One region of the Weissella thailandensis genome, then DNA from elsewhere that is predicted to be linked to it. Evidence: predicted binding sites of a transcription regulator. Region 1 holds the regulator's gene; the other holds the start of a gene.
The links. The regulator HrcA, encoded in region 1, represses chaperone genes, less so after heat shock. The targets are predictions, from matches to a motif close to TTAGCACTCNNNNNNNNNGAGTGCTAA.
Positions count from the first base shown of each region.

Region 2: the regulator HrcA is predicted to act here: its motif matches at 3,234-3,260, upstream of FOL01_RS08385 (ATP-dependent Clp protease ATP-binding subunit).

Region 1 covers NZ_CP014332.1:832,814-843,695, reverse strand. Annotated here, with positions in the region: gene recJ (single-stranded-DNA-specific exonuclease RecJ) at 1-2,091, opposite strand, end outside; gene rnz (ribonuclease Z) at 2,104-3,084, opposite strand; gene FOL01_RS04065 (hypothetical protein) at 3,229-3,969, opposite strand; gene FOL01_RS04060 (hypothetical protein) at 3,985-4,260, opposite strand; gene FOL01_RS04055 (DnaJ C-terminal domain-containing protein) at 4,342-5,268, opposite strand; gene dnaK (molecular chaperone DnaK) at 5,376-7,211, opposite strand; gene grpE (nucleotide exchange factor GrpE) at 7,267-7,827, opposite strand; gene hrcA (heat-inducible transcriptional repressor HrcA) at 7,847-8,872, opposite strand; gene FOL01_RS04035 (SGNH/GDSL hydrolase family protein) at 9,085-9,873, opposite strand; partial or broken gene FOL01_RS11510 (transposase) at 9,889-10,314, opposite strand; gene FOL01_RS10865 (IS3 family transposase) at 10,330-10,722, opposite strand; gene FOL01_RS04025 (helix-turn-helix domain-containing protein) at 10,758-10,882, opposite strand, start outside.
Region 2 covers NZ_CP014332.1:1,682,182-1,693,063, forward strand. Annotated here, with positions in the region: gene FOL01_RS10905 (LysM peptidoglycan-binding domain-containing protein) at 1-770, opposite strand, end outside; gene FOL01_RS08385 (ATP-dependent Clp protease ATP-binding subunit) at 1,056-3,134, opposite strand; gene FOL01_RS08390 (zinc-binding alcohol dehydrogenase family protein) at 3,346-4,353, opposite strand; gene budA (acetolactate decarboxylase) at 4,465-5,181, opposite strand; gene alsS (acetolactate synthase AlsS) at 5,322-7,010, opposite strand; tRNA gene FOL01_RS08405 (tRNA-Gln) at 7,264-7,335, opposite strand; gene FOL01_RS08410 (MarR family winged helix-turn-helix transcriptional regulator) at 7,470-7,898, opposite strand; gene FOL01_RS08415 (universal stress protein) at 8,028-8,465, opposite strand; gene rpmF (50S ribosomal protein L32) at 8,863-9,036, shown strand; gene FOL01_RS08425 (PTS sugar transporter subunit IIC) at 9,345-10,493, opposite strand; gene FOL01_RS08430 (D-2-hydroxyacid dehydrogenase) at 10,588-10,882, opposite strand, start outside.

The sequences.
Region 1 (10,882 bases):
TGTCATATTAGAGATTTTCAGATGCTTAACCATCGCATCAAATTGCGTTTGCAAATTAATATCCTTGAAAGAAAGCACAAACTTATAGACATTCGAGAACACTTGCTTACTTGGTACTTTCTGGAGATAAACTGGTGATTGCACATAAAACATCGGTGCAAGTCGGCCAGGTGTACTTGTTTGTAATAAAGTTTGCAGTTGATCTAATGAATCCGGCAAATCCACTAGTACCATGGTCTGTATATTTGACATTTGCAATGCATCTTGCCACATCAACGCCTGAGCTGCAGGATCAACATACGCTGCCAGCTGCTGTAAATGTTTTTCTTTGAAAAAGACATAAGTCACTGGCTTACTAAATGTTTGTTTAGTCAGATGGCTTGTTCGCCAATCTAAAATAGCCGCCCCTTTTGCTGACATATCCCGTAGCATTAATTGATATGATATATTTCCTCGATACGAATTTTGGCTCATCGTACCAACAATCTGTAATGAAGAAAAATGACCGGCAAGTGCACTAGCTTGGTTCCCCCAGCCGAAGGCAACGACAGGTAATTGATCAGTATCTGTCTGCGCAATAAAACGTAGGTGCTTCCCCTCACTCATGGTCTTGACTTGGTTCACACCACGTAAGTCCAACATAAATAATGGTTCTGGATTACCTTCACCAAATGGAGCTAATACTTGTAAATTATCAAAATTTTCCTTGGTAAAGTCGGCAGCTGTTACCGTTGTTGCGATTTGCATGTCTGCTTTTTGCGCTGTAGCTAACTGTTGTTGTGCTGCCTCATCATGTAAAGCAGCTCTTAAAGCTGTTAAATTATTGGTTGGTACGGTCATCCCCGCTGCACTGGCGTGGCCACCAAAGGTCGTCATTATATCTCGATGTCCGTCTAGGGCCGTAAACAAATCAAAGGCAGCCACTGAACGACCAGAACCTTTCATCTCATCACCATTCACATTTAAGACAATCGTTGGTTTACCAGTCTGTTCGACCAATTTACTAGCAACAATTCCTAATACCCCTTCATGCCAGTTTTCACCAGCAACCACAAGGACAGGATCTTCGCTTAGCTGCGTCGCTTGTTCTTGGGCAGCAGTCGTAATTTTTGTGACTAATTGTTGTCGTTCCTGATTTAAAGCATTGACATGATCAGCCAAAGGCTTTGCTTCTTCAAGCTCATCCATTAATAGTAATTGGACACCAGTTGTTGCATTCTCTAATCGACCGAGTGCATTCAATCGAGGCGCAATTGTAAAACCAATTGTTGAAGAATCAATATCCGATAACTGAGTACCAGCAGCGGCTAGTAATGCTGCCACACCTGGCCGTGGGTCTAACTTTAGACTTTCAAGTCCTTGCTTAACAATAATACGATTTTCATCTGTCAATGACATGACATCAGCAACAGTACCTAAGGCAGCTAAGTCTAAGACCTCATCGGCAGGCTCTTCAAGTAAGGCAGACACCACTTTAAAAGCAACGCCTGCTCCTGAAAGGCCACCAAATGGATATGAACCTTCTGGATGCCGTGGATGGACAATGGCTGTCGCTACTGGCAATTCTTCAGGCAACTCATGATGGTCAGTGACAATAACATCAATACCTTGTGCCATTAACCAAGCGATTTCGTCTTTTCCTGAAACCCCATTATCAACAGTCACTAATAACTGCATCCCTTCAGCAGCTAACTTCTGATAATTAGCTAAGTTAGGCCCATAGCCATCGCTAAAACGACTTGGCACAAAATAATCAACGTTAGCGCCCATTAACTCTAATGCCCAAGTCATAATGGCCGTACTCGTCATACCATCGACATCATAATCACCATAGACGATAATCTTTTGACCACTATCAATGGCTTGCATCAACCGTTCAATCGCTTTATCCATATCATGGAGTAAAAATGGATCATGTAGGCCTGACAACTCAGGTCGTAAAAAGGCATTCGCAGCTTCAACGGTATCATAACCTCGATTAACTAAAATCTTTGCAATCAATTCAGTGATGCCGAATGTTTCACTGAGCGTTTTAATTGCCTTTTGATTGTTTACCTCAGGAAAATGCCATTGATAACGTGAATTAATCATACTGCCTCCTTGCTACTCAACCTCATTTGTTATGGTTAATTTCATCGGTTTCGTATTTCCTTGCTTACCAAATGGCACATCAAAAACGTCAAAATCATTGACTACACGGGTATTAGAAAAAATAGCTCGCGCTTGATAGGCCAATTCATTAGCAGCCTTACCAGCATAGCGCGCCGAAATATGCGTTAATAGCAATCGACCCACCTGCGCTTGATCAGCAATAGCGGCTGCTTGTACACTCGTTGTATGGAAGTGATTACGGGCTTGCTTACCTTCCCCCTTACCATATGTTGATTCATGTACCAAAACATCGGCATTCCTTGCAAGGGTCATCGTATTATCTGTTTTGCGAGTATCACCCATAATGGCGACACAACGACCTGGTTGTGGATCCCCAATAACATCTGCACCGTGAATCGTACGCCCATCGGCCAACGTTACATCTTTACCCTGCTTTAACTGTCCGTACAACGGACCAGCGGGTACATTTAATTCTCGCAAGCGTTCAACTAATAGCTCACCTGGATGTGCATGTTCAGTTACCCGGTAACCAAACGAAGTGATACGGTGATCTAGTGGTAATGCAGACACTGTAAATTTCTCTGTCTGTAAAACATCCCCACCAGTTTCTGATAATTCAACGAATTTAATTGGATAAGTTAGACGTGTCTGTGATACACGTAAACTAACTTCAACAAACTGTCGAATACCTTTGGGACCGTAAATTGTTAATTCATCTTCACCACCCTGAAATGAGCGTGACGAAAGTAATCCTGGCAAGCCATAAATATGATCACCATGTAAGTGTGTAATGAATATTTTTGTTACCTTGCGGGGACGAATGGTCGATCGTAGCATTTGACGTTGGGTTCCTTCACCAACGTCAAACAGCCATACTTCATTAATTTCTTCAAGTAAACGTAACGCAATACCAGTTACATTACGAAAGTGTGCTGGTGAACCAGCGCCAGTTCCCAGAAACTCAATTTGCATAGTTAGGAACTCCTTATCTTTTTTTAAATGTCTGTTCATGGATAAGTATCAAACTTATTCAAAAAGAAAACCGCCTAAAACGACGGTCAATACTACTTATAATATTATCATTTTTCAACGGTTTAATACAGCTGTTTCAATTTGTTAAAACGTAATTGTATTAACTGCAGAAGGTTTTTCAATTTCGTTACCGGCAGAATCTTTTACCGTGGCAAACTGCACATTAAGTGACTTTAAGTTCGCAACGTCCTTTTTCGGTACCAAAACGGTTGTTGTTGTAACAACCGTACTATATGGCACAACACCAGCCGTATTTAACTGACCATCATTGTAAATACCACTCAATGCTGACATCGTTGTACTACCAGGGTACTTAACCGCTGTAATGCCCGGTGTTATAGCCGTCACTGCGTTATTATTAGTCACTCGGTAATTAATTACCAAAGTCGTAAACTTATCAGAAATATTTCGATCATTTAATGTATGTCTAGCAGATACTAAAGCATTTTGTGTCCTAGCCGTATTTTTGATGACATTAATTTGTTCAATCTTGTAGTCAAGCGTACCGTTAGTAATTGTTTGATTTACTTTTTTACTATCGACCCACTTCTGAACAAGACCGTTCTCGGTAATCTGATATTGGCCGACTTTTTTAATTTGCCCAGTTTGGACAAAGTTTTTGTTGGCTAAATCTTTTTTCGTTGGTTCATACTTACCATCATCACTACCTTTTTTTGCAAAAGGTTGTTTATTATGTTTTAGGTTTACCTCAGCCATCGTTCGAACACGGGTAGGCTGCTCATTACTACGATATAATACTAAGACAACAATAATGGCAACGATGCCGATAATTGTTGCTAAAAGCCATCCGATTCGTCTTTGCATACTTTCCTTCCTCAATCAGCCCAACACAATAACATCTTGAATAATGCGGTAGCCGTAAATTTTGTGTAACACTTGATCACGATCACGAACAACTATTTCTAAGTTATCATCTTGATACTGCTGTAAATCACTGACTGTTGTTACTTGATTCTTATCTATTTCTAAAATCAAATAGTGCCCATCTTTGCCAACGATTCTAATTGATTCAAAATTAGGGACAAATAGGCGGGTTGCAATTGGACGACTTAAAGACATACCATTTACTGATACTTTTAATTCCCCTAATTGCATGTCGCACACCCCTATCCATCAGTATATTATGACATATAAAAAAACAAGCAACCTTAAACAAAGGTCACTTGTGGTTATTTATTAACCGAAAAATCCTTTTTTATGCTCGCCAGTCATTGTCTCACGGAAAGCTTCAAGGGCCTTCTTTTGCTCCTTGTTCAATTTCTTTGGCACTTCAACATATAATGTCACGATGTGATCACCATTGTTGTTGTTATTACGCATGTGAGGAGCACCCTTACCACGCAACCGGAAATTAGTCTCCGTTGCTGTTCCAGCTGGTACCTTAAGTTTAACCTCACCGTTTACTGTTTTAACGGAAATTTCACCACCCAATGTTGCAGTAGCAAAGTCAATACCCATTCGTGAATAAACCGTAGCACCTTCACGCTCGAAACCATCCTTAGATGGTGCAACATGGAATACAACAAACAAATCACCGTAAGGTCCGCCGTTAAAGCCAGCTTCACCTTGACCAGATAAGCGCATTTGTTGACCATTTTCAACTCCCGCTGGCACAGTAACCTTCAACTCTTTACTTTCTTGCTTACCATCATCAGTAGAACGAGTGTACGAAATTGTCGTATCTTTACCAAAGACCGCCTCTTCGAACGTCAAGTTCATACGATATTGTAAATCTTGTCCTTTACGAGGGCGATTTGGATTTTGGAAGCCACCACCAAACATTTGGCTAAAGATATCACCAAGGTCAGAGAAGTCACCATATTGGGCACTACCGCCACCGAAACCGCCAAAGCCGCCGAAACCACCTTGGCCGCCACCAGGTTGGCCATCAGTAGCACCATATTGGTCGTACATGGCACGTTTTTGCTCATCACCTAGCGTCTCATAAGCTTCTTGAACTTCCTTATATTTTTCCTCGGCACCTGCCTCATGGTTAATATCGGGGTGATATTTCTTAGATAACTTACGGTAAGCTTTCTTAATTTCATCTTGTGAGGCATTTTTATCAATACCTAAACGCTCATATAATTCAGTATTATTCATGAGGCAAGTCCTCCTAAAAATTTAAATATGTATCGCCCCGTGAGCTGCTATCCTCACAAGGGCGTATGATCCGTAACGTAGGGTTGTTTAGATCAGATCGTTAATTTTTACTTTTTGTCATCATCTGAGACATCTTCAAAGTCACCATCAACAGTATCATCATTACCTGATTGACCGTCTTGTGCGGCTCCGTCATTGCCTCCTTCTGGTTGTGCTTGTTGATACAATTTAACGGCTAATTCTTGAGAAACCTTCTCCAAAGCTTCCTTCTTTGCCTTCATATCTTCTAAGTCGTCAGCTTCCTTGGCTGCCTTCAAATCAGCAACGCCGTCTTCAACTGGCTTCTTATCATCATCTGACAACTTGTCGCCTGCTTCTTCCAATGTCTTTTCTGATTGGAAAATCAATTGGTCAACTTCGTTACGCAAGTCAGCTTCTTCCTTACGCTTTTGGTCAGCTTCTTCGTTGGCCTTCGCGTCATTCATCATACGCTCAATTTCATCTTCTGACAATGAACCTGAACTTTGGATGGTAATCTTTTGTTCCTTGTTCGTACCCAAATCCTTAGCAGAAACAGATACAATACCGTTACGGTCAATGTCGAACTTAACTTCGATCTGTGGTACACCACGAGGAGCTGCAGGAATATCAGCTAATTGGAAACGACCCAATGTCTTGTTATCGGCAGCCATTGAACGCTCACCTTGCAAAACATGGATATCAACGGCTGGTTGGTTATCAGCAGCAGTTGAGAATGTTTGTGACTTTGATGTTGGGATCGTTGTGTTACGATCAATCAACTTTGTGAAGACACCACCCATTGTTTCGATACCCAATGATAATGGCGTAACATCAAGCAAAACAACGTCCTTAACGTCACCAGTAATCACACCACCTTGAACAGCTGCACCAAGAGCAACAGCTTCATCAGGGTTGATTGAGTGATCTGGTTCCTTACCAGTCAACTCCTTAACTGACTCTTGAACGGCTGGGATACGAGTTGAACCACCGTTTAGGATAACCTTATCAATGTCACCCATTGAAAGATCAGCATCCTTCAAAGCGCTACGAACAGGTGCTTCAGCACGCTTTACCAGGTCAGCTGTCAATTGGTTGAATTGAGCACGTGACAAAGTTGTTTGCAAGTGCAATGGGCCTTCGTTAGTAGCTGTAATAAATGGCAAATCAATTTGAGCTTCAGTAGCTGATGACAAAGTCTTCTTTGCAGTTTCAGCAGCATCCTTCAAACGTTGTAATGCTAATTTATCATTCTTTAAGTCAATGCCGTTTTCTTTCTTAAAGCCATCGGCTAACCAATCAATAACCTTTTGGTCAAAGTCGTCACCACCAAGGTGTGTATCACCATTGGTTGATAGTACTTCGAACACACCATCACCTAATTCAAGAACAGAAACATCAAATGTTCCACCACCCAAATCGTAAACCAAAATCTTTTGGTCTTGGTCAAGCTTATCTAGACCATATGCCAATGATGAAGCAGTTGGCTCGTTAACGATACGTTCAACTTGCAAACCAGCAATCTTACCAGCATCCTTAGTAGCTTGACGTTGGGCATCGTTAAAGTATGCAGGTACAGTAATAACAGCCTTATCAACTGTCTCACCTAAGTAATCTTCAGCATACTTCTTGATGTATTGTAGAATCATTGCTGAAATTTCTTGTGGTGTGTAATCCTTACCATCAATCGTTACCTTGTAACCAGCTTCACCCATGTGTGACTTGATTGACAACACAGTGTCTGGGTTGGTAATTGCTTGACGCTTAGCAGTGTCACCAACTTGTGTCTCACCGTTCTTAAATGAAACAGCTGATGGCGTTGTACGACCACCGTTTGGGTTAGTGATAATCTTTGGAGATCCACCTTCCATAACAGCAACAGCAGAATTTGTAGTTCCTAAATCAATTCCAATGATCTTTGACATAATAATTTACCTCTTATTGATCAGATTTTTTATATATTAATTAATAACTAGTTGTTTAATTATAAACAGCTACCATTGCTGGTCGAATTACTCGATCAGCTAAAACATAACCCTTTTGAAGAACCGTCGCAATTGTATCGGCAGGATGATCATCATCTGCAGGTACTGATTGAATTGCTTGGTGGAAGTTCGGATCAAATGCTTCGCCAGTTTCACCAACTGCCTTAACATCATGTTCTTCAAGTGCTGAGATTAGCGTTTTGTAAACCATCTCAACCCCATCCTTAATTTGCTTAGCTGCACCATCTTCGACTTCAACTTGTAGCGCACGCTCCAAGTTATCTACAGCTGGCAAAACTGAAGCAGCTAACTTTTGATTTGCAAACTTAACCGCTTGTGTTTGTTCCTTCGCATAACGAGATTGCATGTTTCGCATCTCAGCTTCGGCACGTAGATACCTGTCTTCGGCTTCGGCAACCTTTGTCTCTAGTTCAGAAATTTGGTCTGCCTCTGTCTTTGGCTCTTCAGCCTCAGTAGCTTTAGCTTCAGTGTCAACATCCGCTTCTTCATTGACGACCTCAACTTCTTCTTCAGGAGTCTTCTTTTCTTCTGACATGTCAACACCTCTTTTCTAACTAACGATAATATTCTAATAACTGTTGCGATAAAGCACTGCGGAACGCATCAACCAAACTAACCATGTCAGCATAGCGCATCGATGTTGGCCCTAAAATAGCAATGGCACCAACACCATACTGTGCAACACGATATGTGGCTGACACAAGACTATATGGTGATAATAAATTATTACCATTTTCATCACCAATTTGTACGATCACCCCATCATTAGCCGTTCCAACAACCCGTCTCATATCTTGCGCCGAATCAAGTAACTGGTATAGTTGCTTAACATCTTGCAAGCTTGAATCAACGGTGAAGTCAAGAACATTTAAATAACCACCGATAAACACGTTATCATGAATCGATCGTGCTAATACGTCACCAAACAATTGTAAAAATGCAACTGGTGTACGAATAACTCGCTCCATTTGCCAAGGTAAATCACCAGTTAATGTCCTTAACACTTCGACAATGGGCTGATTAACTAACGTTCGATTAATATAATCAACCATATCATCAAGATTTCTAATAGACATCCCCTCTGGTAATCTAAAACTTTGACTCGTAACTTGTCCATCATTAGTAACAATAATAGCCATGATTTGCTGGCCATTTATGGGTACTAAGCGGAACCCTGAAAGCCGAATATCAACTGATTCAGGTTTAAGGGCAACAACCGTATAGCCTGTCAGACTCGCTAACTCATCTACCATCGTCTGCATCAAATCGTCAATCTCTTCGAAATTTCGATTAAATACACGTTCTAATGATTTTTGAACAACTCTTGATAGATGATGTTGATGCATTAATTCATCAACATAATAGCGGTAGCCCCGTTGTGAAGGCACGCGACCCGATGAAGTGTGCTCTTTTTGTAGCAAGCCCAATTCCTCTAGTAGTGCCATTTCATTTCGCACAGTTGCTGAGCTGACTGCTAGATCTAATTCACTTAACAGTGTTTTAGATCCAACAGCTTTGCCGGTTTTTGCGTAATCGCGAATTATTGTGGCTAATATTAGCCGCTGTCTCTCCGTTAACATACGCGTCACCTTTCTTAGCACTCTCAACTACTTCGTGCTAACAGTTATTATAGTACACGCCTTATATTAACTTGTCAACACTTTTTAGCACTCTTTATTATTAAGTGCTAATTGTAGAAAATGAACTACGCAAAATCTTGCGTATCCGTTGCCTTATTACTACTTTGTCAGTGCCTATACAAAGACGTTGATTGTCACCATCTGTCCATTTTTTATTTCAGCGCTTTAGTAATTGGATCAAAATAGTAAGCAGTCTGATCGATTATTTGCCAATCGGTCAACAGAATATTGTTTTTGGCATACTGTCGCTGTCCTTGTTCATTCGTTTGCCAACCATTCGAAACAAATAATGACTGATTTGATATATCCAGCGGCATGACAGATCTGTTTAAAACCATAAAATTTACAATAGTAGTGCTCATTAGTTTGTAAGTCATACTATTTGGATGAACACCATCTTTGATAGAAAAATAGTCATACGAAAATCCTGCCTGTCGCCAATTCAAGACCGGTATGCCAAAAGATTGGTAAACTTCTGTCAGAGCCATTCGTAGTTCTGCTAATCTATAATAACTTCTTTTATCTTTCATATATGATTCAAACGGCAATAAACCCATAATTTTTACATTTAAATTAGCTGAATGTAATCGCATAATATTCGTTTGCAGTCGTTGCTGCACATAACCAATATTATTATCACTGTAATTTAAATCATTAACACCTAACGACAACAATAGAATATCTGCAGACTGGAATTGTGGATCCAGAATAATTTTCGAAACGTTATTGGTTAGATCGAATGTACGCATCTGTTGATTACCACTAATTTGCGCACCAGAAAAAGAGTAGTCATTATTAACTCTTGCGTGGCTGACTTGGGAAATAAATTTCGGGCAATTCTCTTTTAATAACTTTGTGCCATCCCACCCGACCATCAACGAGTCACCAACTATCCAAATTTTTTTATTCTGAAAATAAAGTAATTGTGAACTGAACCCCAAAAATTGGAGAGAAGTTTAAGCAACTAGCTGGTCGGAAAGACTTCGGTATTGAACCGGAGTTTTTCCGGCCAGCTTTGTTTTAATCCGTTTATTGTTGTAGTAATAGATATAATTATTGACGGCAGACTTCAGCTCGTCATAGTTTTGATAATGGTTATTATGGACAGTTCCTACCTTCAAGAGATGAAAGAAGCTCTCCGCCATAGCATTATCTAGACAGGTCGCTTTGCGACTCATACTTTGAAACACATGGTTGTTCTGCAAACGTGAGACATATTCATAATTTTGATACTGGAATCCCTGGTCAGAGTGGATTGTTAAACGGTAATTTAATTTGGGTCTAGTATTTAATAGTTCATCTAGTGGTTTCGTAACGAAATCAACGGTTGGATGAAGATCAATATTCCAAGTGAGAATCTCACCACTATAAACATCAATATAGGCCGTAAAATATGCTCATTCATCTACTGTTCCAGAACCCCAACGCATTTCAGTAACATCTGTGAGCACTTTCTGATAAGGGCGGTCTGTTATAAATCGACGATTAACACGATTGGGTGCAATACGACCAACTGTGCCAACATATGAATTGTACTTACGAGTTATTCGGTTAAATGCAGTACAAAGAATACCGTTCATTTTCATGATTTTCAATACAACCTTATGGTTGGTATTAAACCCTTGGTTATGCAATTCCTGAGTGACACGACGGTAACCATAATCGGGATTTTCATTACGAACTGCAGTAATGGCATTAATCAAATCACGAGGATATTCTTTATATGCTCGCTTGCAAGCATCATAGTAGCTACTACTAGACATTTCAGCTACTTGAAGAATTAACTTCAATTTACATTTCAATTCTTGCCTTAACACAGTAATTACTACCGCCTTGTCTTGGTTTGTAATTTCTTTTTCTCCTGTGCTAAGGCCTCGAGTTTTTCCAGATAGGCTACCTTAATACGCAGTAATTCATTCTCTTCTTCAAGTTTCTTAATTTTATTATCTT
Region 2 (10,882 bases), 850 kb from region 1:
GCTGCAGCTTCTGAAGCATTAGCAGCTGATGTTGCAGCTGATTGTGCGGCTGCTGACTTTGCTGCAGCTTCTGAAGCGTTAGCAGTTGATGTTGCAGCTGATTGTGCGGCTGCTGACTTTGCTGCAGCTTCTGAGGCATTAGCAGTTGATGTTGCAGCTGATTGTGCGGCTGCTGACTTTGCTGCAGCTTCTGAGGCATTAGCAGTTGATGTTGCAACTGATTGTGCAGCTGCTGAACTTGCTGTTGCTTGTGAAGCGTTAGCAGTTGACGTTGCGGCTGGCTTTGCTGCAGCTGAACTTGCAGCTGGGGCACTACCAGTTGCCTTAGTTGCTGAAGCTGTAAGGTTAAGTGAATCACCAACAAAGATAGTTGATGAAGCTTGCAAACCTTCGTTAGCTGACAACAATTCTGACAAAGTCATACCATTAGCATTAGCGATTGCCCATAAAGTATCACCAGACTTTACAGTGTATGATGATCCCTTTGCAGCTTGCTTTTTTGGTGCTGCTGAAGATGCTGTTGATTCTGCTGATGTTGATGATGAACCTGGTAATTCAACCTTGTCACCAGTAATAATCATATTAGCGTCGGCAATTTTGTTTGCTGAAACTAATTCGTCAACAGATACATGATGAGCTGCTGCGATAGCATACAATGTATCTCCAGATTTAACAGTAACAGAATCGGCAGAAGCTACGACTGAGCTTCCAGCCAAGGCAGCTGCTGCTCCGGCAGTTGCTAATAGCGTATTTTTTACAGATGCGTGCATATTAAGTACCCCTTCGAACTTATTGTTTATATAAATTAGAAATTGCCCACCAGAACATTTCTTAAGATTTTCTTTATTTTTACTACAAGCACTATTGTACGTTAGAGACTTTTCAAAGAGTTTCATTTAATGTTTCATTTATGTTACACAGCACAAAAAACTTAATTTTTGCTTTATTTTATCCACATTTTGCTTAATTGAAAAATTCAACGACCTGATTATTGTACAAAAAAAGACAGCAATTGTAGTTGCTGTCTCGCTGATATTTATATTTTTTTAAACTTATTATGAATTTTGTACAGTACTCTTCATTTCTTCGATCACAATATCGTCATCTACTAACTTAGTGGTCAACTGTTTAACGTCCGGATTATCAAGATAAAAGTCTGCAATTTGATCTTCGAGTCGCTCTTGGATAACTCGACGCAATGGTCGTGCCCCCATTTCTGGATTATAACCCAGGTCAACAATCTTCTGCTTGACATCATCAGTAACAGTAAGATGTAGGTCTTTTTCTGCAATGGCGACATTCATATCAGCAATCATTAAGTCAACGATCTTTAACAAGTTATCCTTAGATAATGCATTGAATTCAACGATACCATCAAAACGATTCAAAAATTCAGGTTTGAAATATGGGGCCAAACGCTCTAGTAATCGTGAGGTACCACGTTCATGCTCTGGGTCAAAACCAACCTTCGTATCCTTGACACCAGTACCCGCATTTGAGGTCATAATAATAATTGTATCCTTAAATGAAACAATGTGACCTTGCGCATCGGTTAAACGCCCATCGTCAAGAATCTGCAGGAACATATTCATAACATCTGGATGGGCCTTTTCAACCTCATCTAGCAAAATTAGCGAATATGGGCGACGACGAACTGCTTCGGTTAATTGACCAGCTTCTTCATAACCAACATAACCTGCTGGGGCACCAATCAACTTTGAAACCGAATGCTTCTCCATGTATTCAGACATATCGAAACGTACCATGCTATCGGTTGTACCAAATAATTCTTTAGCTAATTGCTTAGCGGTCTCCGTCTTACCAACACCAGTTGGTCCTACAAATAAGAAACTTCCAATTGGACGTCCCGTTTTATTAAAACCAACTCGGTTACGACGAATTGCTCGGGCAATCTTTTCCGTAGCTTCATCTTGACCAATAACATGTTCAGCCAAATTGTCACCTAAATTGCGTAATTGCGTTTGCTCTGACTCAGCTAATTCTCCAACTGGAATACCAGTCTTTTCTTCAACAATCTTTTGGATGTCTTCAACTGTAACAGTTTGCGCCGCTTCATTCTGAGGTGCTTGTTGTTTAACAGCCTGTAATTGTAGTTCTAGATTATTAACCTGGTCACGTAGCTTGCTAGCCTTTTCATAATCCTCTTGCTCGATCGCCGATTGTTTTTGTGCTTCCGTTGAGTGAATCTTATTTTCCAGTTCCTTTGGGTCAGCAATTTTTACTGACAAGTTCTTTTTTGAACCGGCTTCATCAATTAAATCAATTGCCTTATCAGGTAAAAAGCGATCCGAAATGTATCGATTTGAAAGATTTACGGCAGCCTCCAAAGCTTCATCGGCATACTTGACCTTATGATAATCTTCATATCGTGAACGAATTCCCTGAATAATTTGTAGTGCTTCTTCAGTTGATGGCTCGTTAACCTGCACTGTTTGGAAACGACGGGCAATTGCTGCATCCTTTTCAATCTTACGATATTCATTAAGCGTTGTTGCTCCAATTAACTGAAACTCACCACGCGCTAGGGCAGGCTTCAAAATGTTACCGGCATCCATTGAACCTTCGCCAGCAGTTCCGGCTCCCATAATTTCATGAATTTCATCAATAAACAGGATAACGTCGTCCCGCTTTGAAACTTCGTCCATCAATTTCTGCATACGCTCTTCAAATTGACCACGGACACCTGTCCCTTGGACAAGAGAAACAACATCTAGACGAATAACTTCCTTACCTTGTAACTTTCCAGGTACTTTCGCGTTGACAATTGCTTGCGCTAATCCTTCGACAACGGCTGTTTTTCCAACACCGGCCTCACCAATCAACACTGGATTATTCTTCGTACGACGGTTAAGCACTTCAATAACACGTGCGATTTCATCGTCTCGTCCAATCACTGGATCAAACTTACCCTTGCGTGCCATTTCCGTCAGGTTAATACCATATTGATCAAGTAAACCATTTCCTTGACCACTATTATCATTCCCGCCACCTTGGCCCATCCGCGTACGTGGTCCTTGTTGTGAACGCTGTGCTTGTTGTGTCCTTGCAGCTTCATTATTCATCATACGAAAGATATCATCAAAACTTGAAAAACCAAATGGATCTTGTGCCATAATACGGCCTCCTTACATTCTTTTTTATATTCATTATTCCCAGTAGATTCAATATCCAGTCTTCTCTGACCTTTATTGACCTTGCTTACATTATCTATATTAGCACTCTACCATCGAGAGTGCAAATATTATTTCGTGCTTTTTTAGACAAAAAAAGAATGAATTTTAGTTTACATAAAAATCCATTCTCTATCATTCTTTTATTCATTAATTAATATTTAATTACTAGTTTTCCTAACATGTCACCAACAGAAACTTTTTGTTGCGCCTCCAATACCGCGGCGGCCGAGAAACCATCAACGGTTTGTGTAATCGTTGATTGCACATCCCCTGCACTCACTAATTCTGTAAGTAACGCTAAGGCCTCTCCTTGACTAGCAATATTCTGCCCAGCATTGGTCTTTGCAAACATAAATTCCCAATCTAATGAGGCTGCTTTGTTTTTAATAAGACCAACTGGCAACGGTTGTGTTGATTGCACGATTGCGCCGATATGACCATAGCTTCCTACTAACTTTGCTACCGCTTCAAAATGTTGGTCTAATGAATGTAGGACAGCAATATAAGGAATCTCAGAAAAACCAAGCTGCTTGACCTCAGACACATAATCTTCTCGGTGATTAACAACAAAATCAGCGCCTAATTGTTTGACCCATTCAATTGTTTCATCACGCGAAGCAGTGGCAATCACTGTCATACCCAGCCATTTTGCTAATTGGATCATAATCGATCCAACACCACCAGCACCATTAATAATCAACAAAGTCTTCCCTGACGCTGCACCAGCGGCCATTGAAATGCCAAATTTATCAGCAAGCATCTCATAAGCTGTTAAAAATGTTAACGGCAATGCTGCCGCTTCAACATCTGATAAATTATCAGGGGCCTTAGCAACTAAGTCTTCATTGACTGCTTCATACTCAGCGTTAGATCCTGTACGACCTAATTCGCCAGAGAAAAAGACGCGATCACCAACCTGATATTTTTTTACATCAGTACCAATTGAAACTACTTCACCAACACCATCAAAACCAAGGATACGTTCTTCCTTTGCCGCCACAGCTAATTCAAGCTGCTTAACATCCACAGGATTCATACCAGATGCAGTAATTTTTACAAGCACATCATGACTATCAACATTTGGCAACGGAATTTCTTTTTCTAACAACGGGTTGTCTTCATCAAGCGTCGTAACGACCGCTTTCATTAATTTTGTCATAATTCACTCCCTCAAATAATAGATACCAAGATTTCCTTACCTACATGATACTATGGTGGTAAAAAAATAGCGATAACAACACACTCAGGTGTTATTATCGCTAATTCATGATTAGTCTTGTGAACCTTCTGCTGCAGCAACGCCTTCTTTTAGGCCGTCCATATCAACATGATGCTCACGGAATTCTTGATTATCAATTGGCAAATGCAATTCATAATTATCGAAAATAGTTAAGTCCCCTTCAAGCTGATCAGCATCAAAGCCAAGGACATGTCCACCAAACGTCCGATCATCACTCAAGAAATGTACATGCCAACCAGCAGCGACAGTTCCTTGATACAACTCTGGTGAATAATAACCAACTAGTGTTCCAGTAACATCAGTCTGTTCAAACTCACGTTGTGTTTTCGTAATTTCAGACAATGATGGATATGGTCGTTCAGACTTTGGCGCAGACCTAACCTTCATAGATGAAAAGCTCCCGCGTAAGATAACACCAGAAAATGTGTTCTCTAATTCACGGTCGTCAATCAATGAAACCATTTCCGTCATATTGCCGGCACTAAACTTCACTGTTTCTGAAGGATCGTCTGCATGATGTACGGTTGCAAATGGTACCATTTTGCCCATATCGGTCACATGATGAATAACACCTTCACCATCCATATAGTAAACCTCACCATCAACCATGATCATCTCACCGTCAAGCCCATCGAACGTACCAATTCCTGTATCACCATGCTCTTTTAATTCAGCTAAAGTAGCTGATCCGCCAAGCACTTTGCCCATTAAAGCCGCTAATGTACTATGTTGATATACTGTTGACATATTTACTCTCCCTTTCCTTAACGCAAGAGGCTGAGACAAAAGAAAATGTTCCAGCCTCCTTGTACCTATAATTCGTCAATTTTTATTTGATAAATATTAGGCATAACCGTGATTCAAAACGTCTTTTGCCTCACAATTTTCTATTCACCATCATCTATTAATTGTGACATTAATTCATAATTATGTGAATAATCTACCGGAATCTCAACAACAACTGGTCCCTCGGTTGCAAAGGCCTCATCCAATACAGCATTCAATTGCTCAGGCTTATCAACACGCAATCCCTTAGCGCCAGCTGATTCAGCAAACTTCACAATATCAATATCAGAGAACTTTACCCCGGCTGACTCACCGTTGTACTTAACTTCTTCTTGGAATTTAACCATATCATAGTGATAATTATCTTGCCAAACGATGTGGACAGTATTCAAGTGCAATTGCACTGCAGTTGCTAACTCCATTCCTGAGAAGAAGAAACCACCATCACCTGAAACAGACACGGCTTTAGCATTTGGACGGACCATTGCGGCTGCCATAGCCCATGGCAAACCAACACCTAATGTTTGCATACCGTTTGAGATCAAGAAATGACGAGGAACGTATGACTTAAAGTGACGACCTAACCACAAGTAGTGAGAACCAATATCAGATGTTAACGTCATTTCATCTGTCATATGTGCTTGTAATGCTTTAATGATACTCAATGGGTGGTTCAAATCTGGTTGAGCAGGTGTATACGTTGGCTCAGCCGCCGCATGCAAATCAGCCTTCAATGCGGCTAATTTAGCTTGTGATTCGGAAGGCAACTCATAGCCGTTGATTTGCTCTTTCAAAGCGCTCAAAGTATCAGCCAATGTACCAACTAATTGACGTTCTGGCGTAAAGTGATTGTCGATTTGAACAGCCTGCGTATCCATTGCAACAATACGCAAATCGGCATTCTTGTTCCAATTACGTGGTTCATATTCGATTGCATCGTAGCCCACTGTAATCACTAAGTCAGATTGTGCCAATAGACGGTCACCAACTTGGTTACGGAAGAACCCAATTCGACCAAAGAATGTTTGCTCTTCTAGCTCACGTGAAATAACTCCCGCACCTTGATAAGTTTCAACCACCGGTAAAGTTGTTTGCTCTAGCAATGTATGCAATGCATCTGTTGTTGCATCATCTGAACCACGAGCACCAACCAACAAAACTGGTAACTTAGCGGCTTTAACTTGCTCAGCTAACCAATCAATATCGTCTGCAGCTGCTGCACCATACGTAGCTGGTTTAACAACTGGTAATGCGTCCATGTCAACTTCTGCTTCATCAACATCTTGTGGTAATGAAACAAAAGCAGCACCTGGTTTAGGTCCATTTGCGGCTGCAAACGCATTAGAAATAATTTCTGAAATATTATTTTGATCTTGAATTTCAACTGAATAATTTGTAATTGGCGCAAACAAAGTTGCCGATGGCGTACTTTGATGTGTCAAGCGATACAAATCCTTACGTTGTACCTGACCACCAATTGCCAAAACAGGATCATTTTCAGCAGTTGCTGTCATCAATCCTGAGGCCAAGTTACCCACACCTGGGCCTGAAGTAACAGCAACAACTCCGGTTTTACCAGTGATACGCGCGAATGCTTGGGCCATAAACACAGCGTTCTGTTCATGACGAGTAACAATTAACTTAGGTGCTTTTGTTCCTTCTGCTGGATGTTCAAGCTTTTCAAATAAGCGATCAATCTTAGCACCAGGAATTCCAAACACCAAATCAACACCATGGTTGTTTAGGCTGTCGACTACTAAGTCGGCACCGGTCTTCTTCTCTTCAGACATGTACTCTACCTCTTTAAAATATATTGCAAATAAGCGTCAATGCTTACATTGTAGCGCGTTCACACCCTATTTTGTAGTAAAAAGCAACGGGGCTTCTGGTTTAAAACATAGTACATTTTTTCACAAAGCTTATAATGTTCAGCACTATAACGCTTACACAATTTGTGAAATTTTATTTGAATTTTTTTATAACATGCAAAAAAGCGTTAGCTATTTCTCATCAAAATAACTAACGCTTTCCGCATCTGTAAAACTGGGCATACTGGATTCGAACCAGTGCATGATGGCACCAGAAACCATTGCCTTACCGCTTGGCTAATGCCCAAAAAACAACTATTCAATCATACAACATACCTTGGACAAATACAAGGGCAATAATATTAAAAAATATTTTTTAAATATAAATCATCTGATTGTTAGTCGTGTCATTTGCAACACCTTGCCAAGGATACCACGAATTTAGTGATCAGTCAGCACCTTATCATCAAATTTAAGCATGTATTTGAGAATTTCAGTTGCCCGTTCTTCACCCAAAGCAACTAACCAACCATCAAAGCGCAATTCAATATGTTGGGTCAACTCTCGTTCTACTTCTTGACCACGTTTCGTTAAGTGCAGCAACATCCGGCGACGGTCAGTCACATCTGCTTCCTGCCAGATATATTTTTTCCGCAATAGCATGCGAATTTGCCGTGATACGGCTGCCCGAGTGACTTGACGTTTGGCCACAATATCTGTCAATGTTAGGCCATCATGTTGTACCACGCCTTGCATAATCAAATATTGTTCAAATGATAAATCATACAATGACGCTGGTTCATCAACCATCTCATTCAAATACTTTATCGTCGATAGGTAAGCGTTGATATATTTCGCAACTAAATTCATTTTTCTTCTCCAAAAGAATATTTTCCTACTATAAAAACTATTTTATAAAATAAGCAATATTCTTTCAGACTAATTTTTTTAAAAAAAGAGATTAGCACGCTAATTGCTAAACTCTCATGGTATTTATCATTAACGAACAATCATAACTGTTACTGGCGCATTGTTTGCGACATAACTTGATTGCGAACCAAAGTACTTTTCCGTCCCTTGTTGTGAATGTGATCCAATAACGACCATATCTGGCTTAACGGCTGGAATAACATCCTTCACAATAACTTCTCCTGGCTCACCTTCAGCAATACGTGTATCAACATCAGATACACCATTTTCAATAGCCATTTCACGATAACGTTCTAACGCACGTTGCACATCCTCCTCAGCGGCACTACTACGTTCTTTTGAAAAGAAGTCAAAAACGTTTAACTGTTCTTTTTCAAAAATAGAAATAATTGTTAACTTAGCATTGTCCTCTTTTGCCTGATGAATCCCATTAACCAAGGCCATTTGTCCAAGGTTTGAATCATCAACTGCTACAAGAATATGTTTGAATTGTTTTCCTATTGCCATTTTTACTCTCCTCTACGTATATAGTCGTCATAACAATCAAGCATATTGACTATTATTACATTTACCGATAAATTCCCCGATTATCAACTTGTTTAATCCACCCAAATTACTAGCTGATACAACCGCCAAACTTGGACCATCACTTTGCTGTAACGGATCCTCTACTGAAAAAGTAACCTCAGTAAATATGCCTCCTTGTTTTTTGGTATACCTAATTATCTATCTAGCCTCATAAAAAGTAAAGTTATTACCAGACTTTTATTGCCTTAATAATTCTTTATAAAAAGGCGATAACTTGACAAAAAGCAAAAAATAATGTAATTTAGAACAGTTGAAAAAATAAGATTATTAAACACTGCCTTCTTTCTAACACGGCGGTGTAAGGGAGGATATTACTATGGCAGTTCCTGCACGTAAAGTTTCAAAGCACGCAAAGCGCACTCGTCGCGGCGGTCAAGGCGGATTGAAGACGCCAGCTATTCACATGAACGAAAATGGTGTGTACGTACGTAACCACCACGTTGCTGCTGATGGCACTTACAACGGTAAGCAAGTTGTTTCACCTAAGTAAGCTCATTTATTAATCTATTTTTGGATAGATAAAAATAAACGATTATTAAGACAGGGAATGGATTTGACCATTCCCTGTTTTTTTTATTTTACTGTGTTTTTAGCCCTTTTCACACCTTATTGTAAAATAATACCATCCTGATTCTAAAAGTGCTTAGAACGTGACTACAAGCCAGCTGTCAATGGTATTTAGAATAGATAGCGCCACGCAAATTAAACATCATTTCCAGGCTAGTAGATCACATATACTTGCAATATCTTTATAATAAAAAGACCGGAACAATTATTATGTTCCGGTCTTTTATCATATTAAATTTCTTGCTTAAAGTCTTCTGGCTTGTAAAGCTTGAATACCTTTGTAAATAATAGGTCAACAACAATTCCAGCGATAATTGGTACGATTGCCCAAACTAAGATAGCTGGCATAACACCAATTACATTTGATTGGAATACCTTATCAGCAGCATCACGTACAACTGACTGAATTGGTGATACAAATCCAATCCAACCAAATCCGGCTGAAGTTGGTGTTCCTTGAACGTTCAAGAAACTAATTGGCAATGCTGAAAGTGCAGCAGCAGCCATGAATGAGAATAACATGATTGGCTTCTTAAACACTGAAGGCATCATTCCCTTCATAGCTCCTAAGAAGATAGCAATTGTCGTTCCAACCTTGTTAACTCTAAGCGAGTTAATCAATAGGACAACTGTCGTTGCAACGATACCAACACCAGCAGCTGCTGATCCCAGTCCAGATAATGTAATTGCCAAAGCAATACCAACAGTTGAAACAGGTGTGACGATAATAACGGCGAATGCCATGGCAATAATAATTGTCATTGGCAATGGTTGCAAATCAGTTGCTAATTGCACCATCTTTCCAAGCCAAGTGGTTACTTCACCAACATAAGGTGCGATTTCTTTACCAATTAATCCAACACCCCCACCTACAACGATAGGACTTAGGATAATTGCTAATGAACCGAATCCCCATAGATATTTAGCAATCAACCAAATAACAAGGACACCGATTGCCGCAACAATCATGGCATTGATAACATCTCCAGCTCCAGATGCCATGTACACCGTACTAGGCGAGGTCGTTGTCACACCAGTAATTGGATTCTTAAATCCTGCTGGCACTGAAGCCCAATTAATCGAACCACAGGCAACTCCAACCGCAATGGCCATAACTCCAACATCTAGAGACTTCATGTTAAATTGCATGGCAATTGCCAAACCAATCAACATTGGGATAAATGACGAGAATAACGTCAAAATTGCACTTAGATCAACTGCCCAACCCATGCCGCTTTGTACAAACGGACGAATAACGTACTTCAAAACAGCAGATGGTAAAACACCAATCAAAATACCTTGAGCAGAACCAGACAATACTTTAAAGAAAAAATCTTTAAACTTTAGTTCGTAAGAACCGTCAAAAACTGCGCTAGCCATAATATTCAATTACCTTTCTAATCTAATGTGACAATGTCACATACCTACTCACAGTAATAAAATCCCACAATCATTACTGTAAAAAAATTAACTTTTAATACTTAACTTCGTTTGGTGTCTCTTCACCCTTAATAAAGGCTAATGAGGCATCCATTGATTGCGTAACCATCTCATAAACAGCCTTAGTTGTATAGAAAGCTGTGTGAGGTGTTACCAAAACGTTCTCACGAGCAATCAAGTCTGCAATCTTAGCATCTGGGAATTCTTTGTCTGACCAGTCACTGTTGAACAAGCCAACTTCCTTCTCGTAAACGTCCATTGCAAGACCAAAGATTTTACCTGAATCTAAACCATCGACAATGGCGTCAATATCCATCAAGTCACCACGA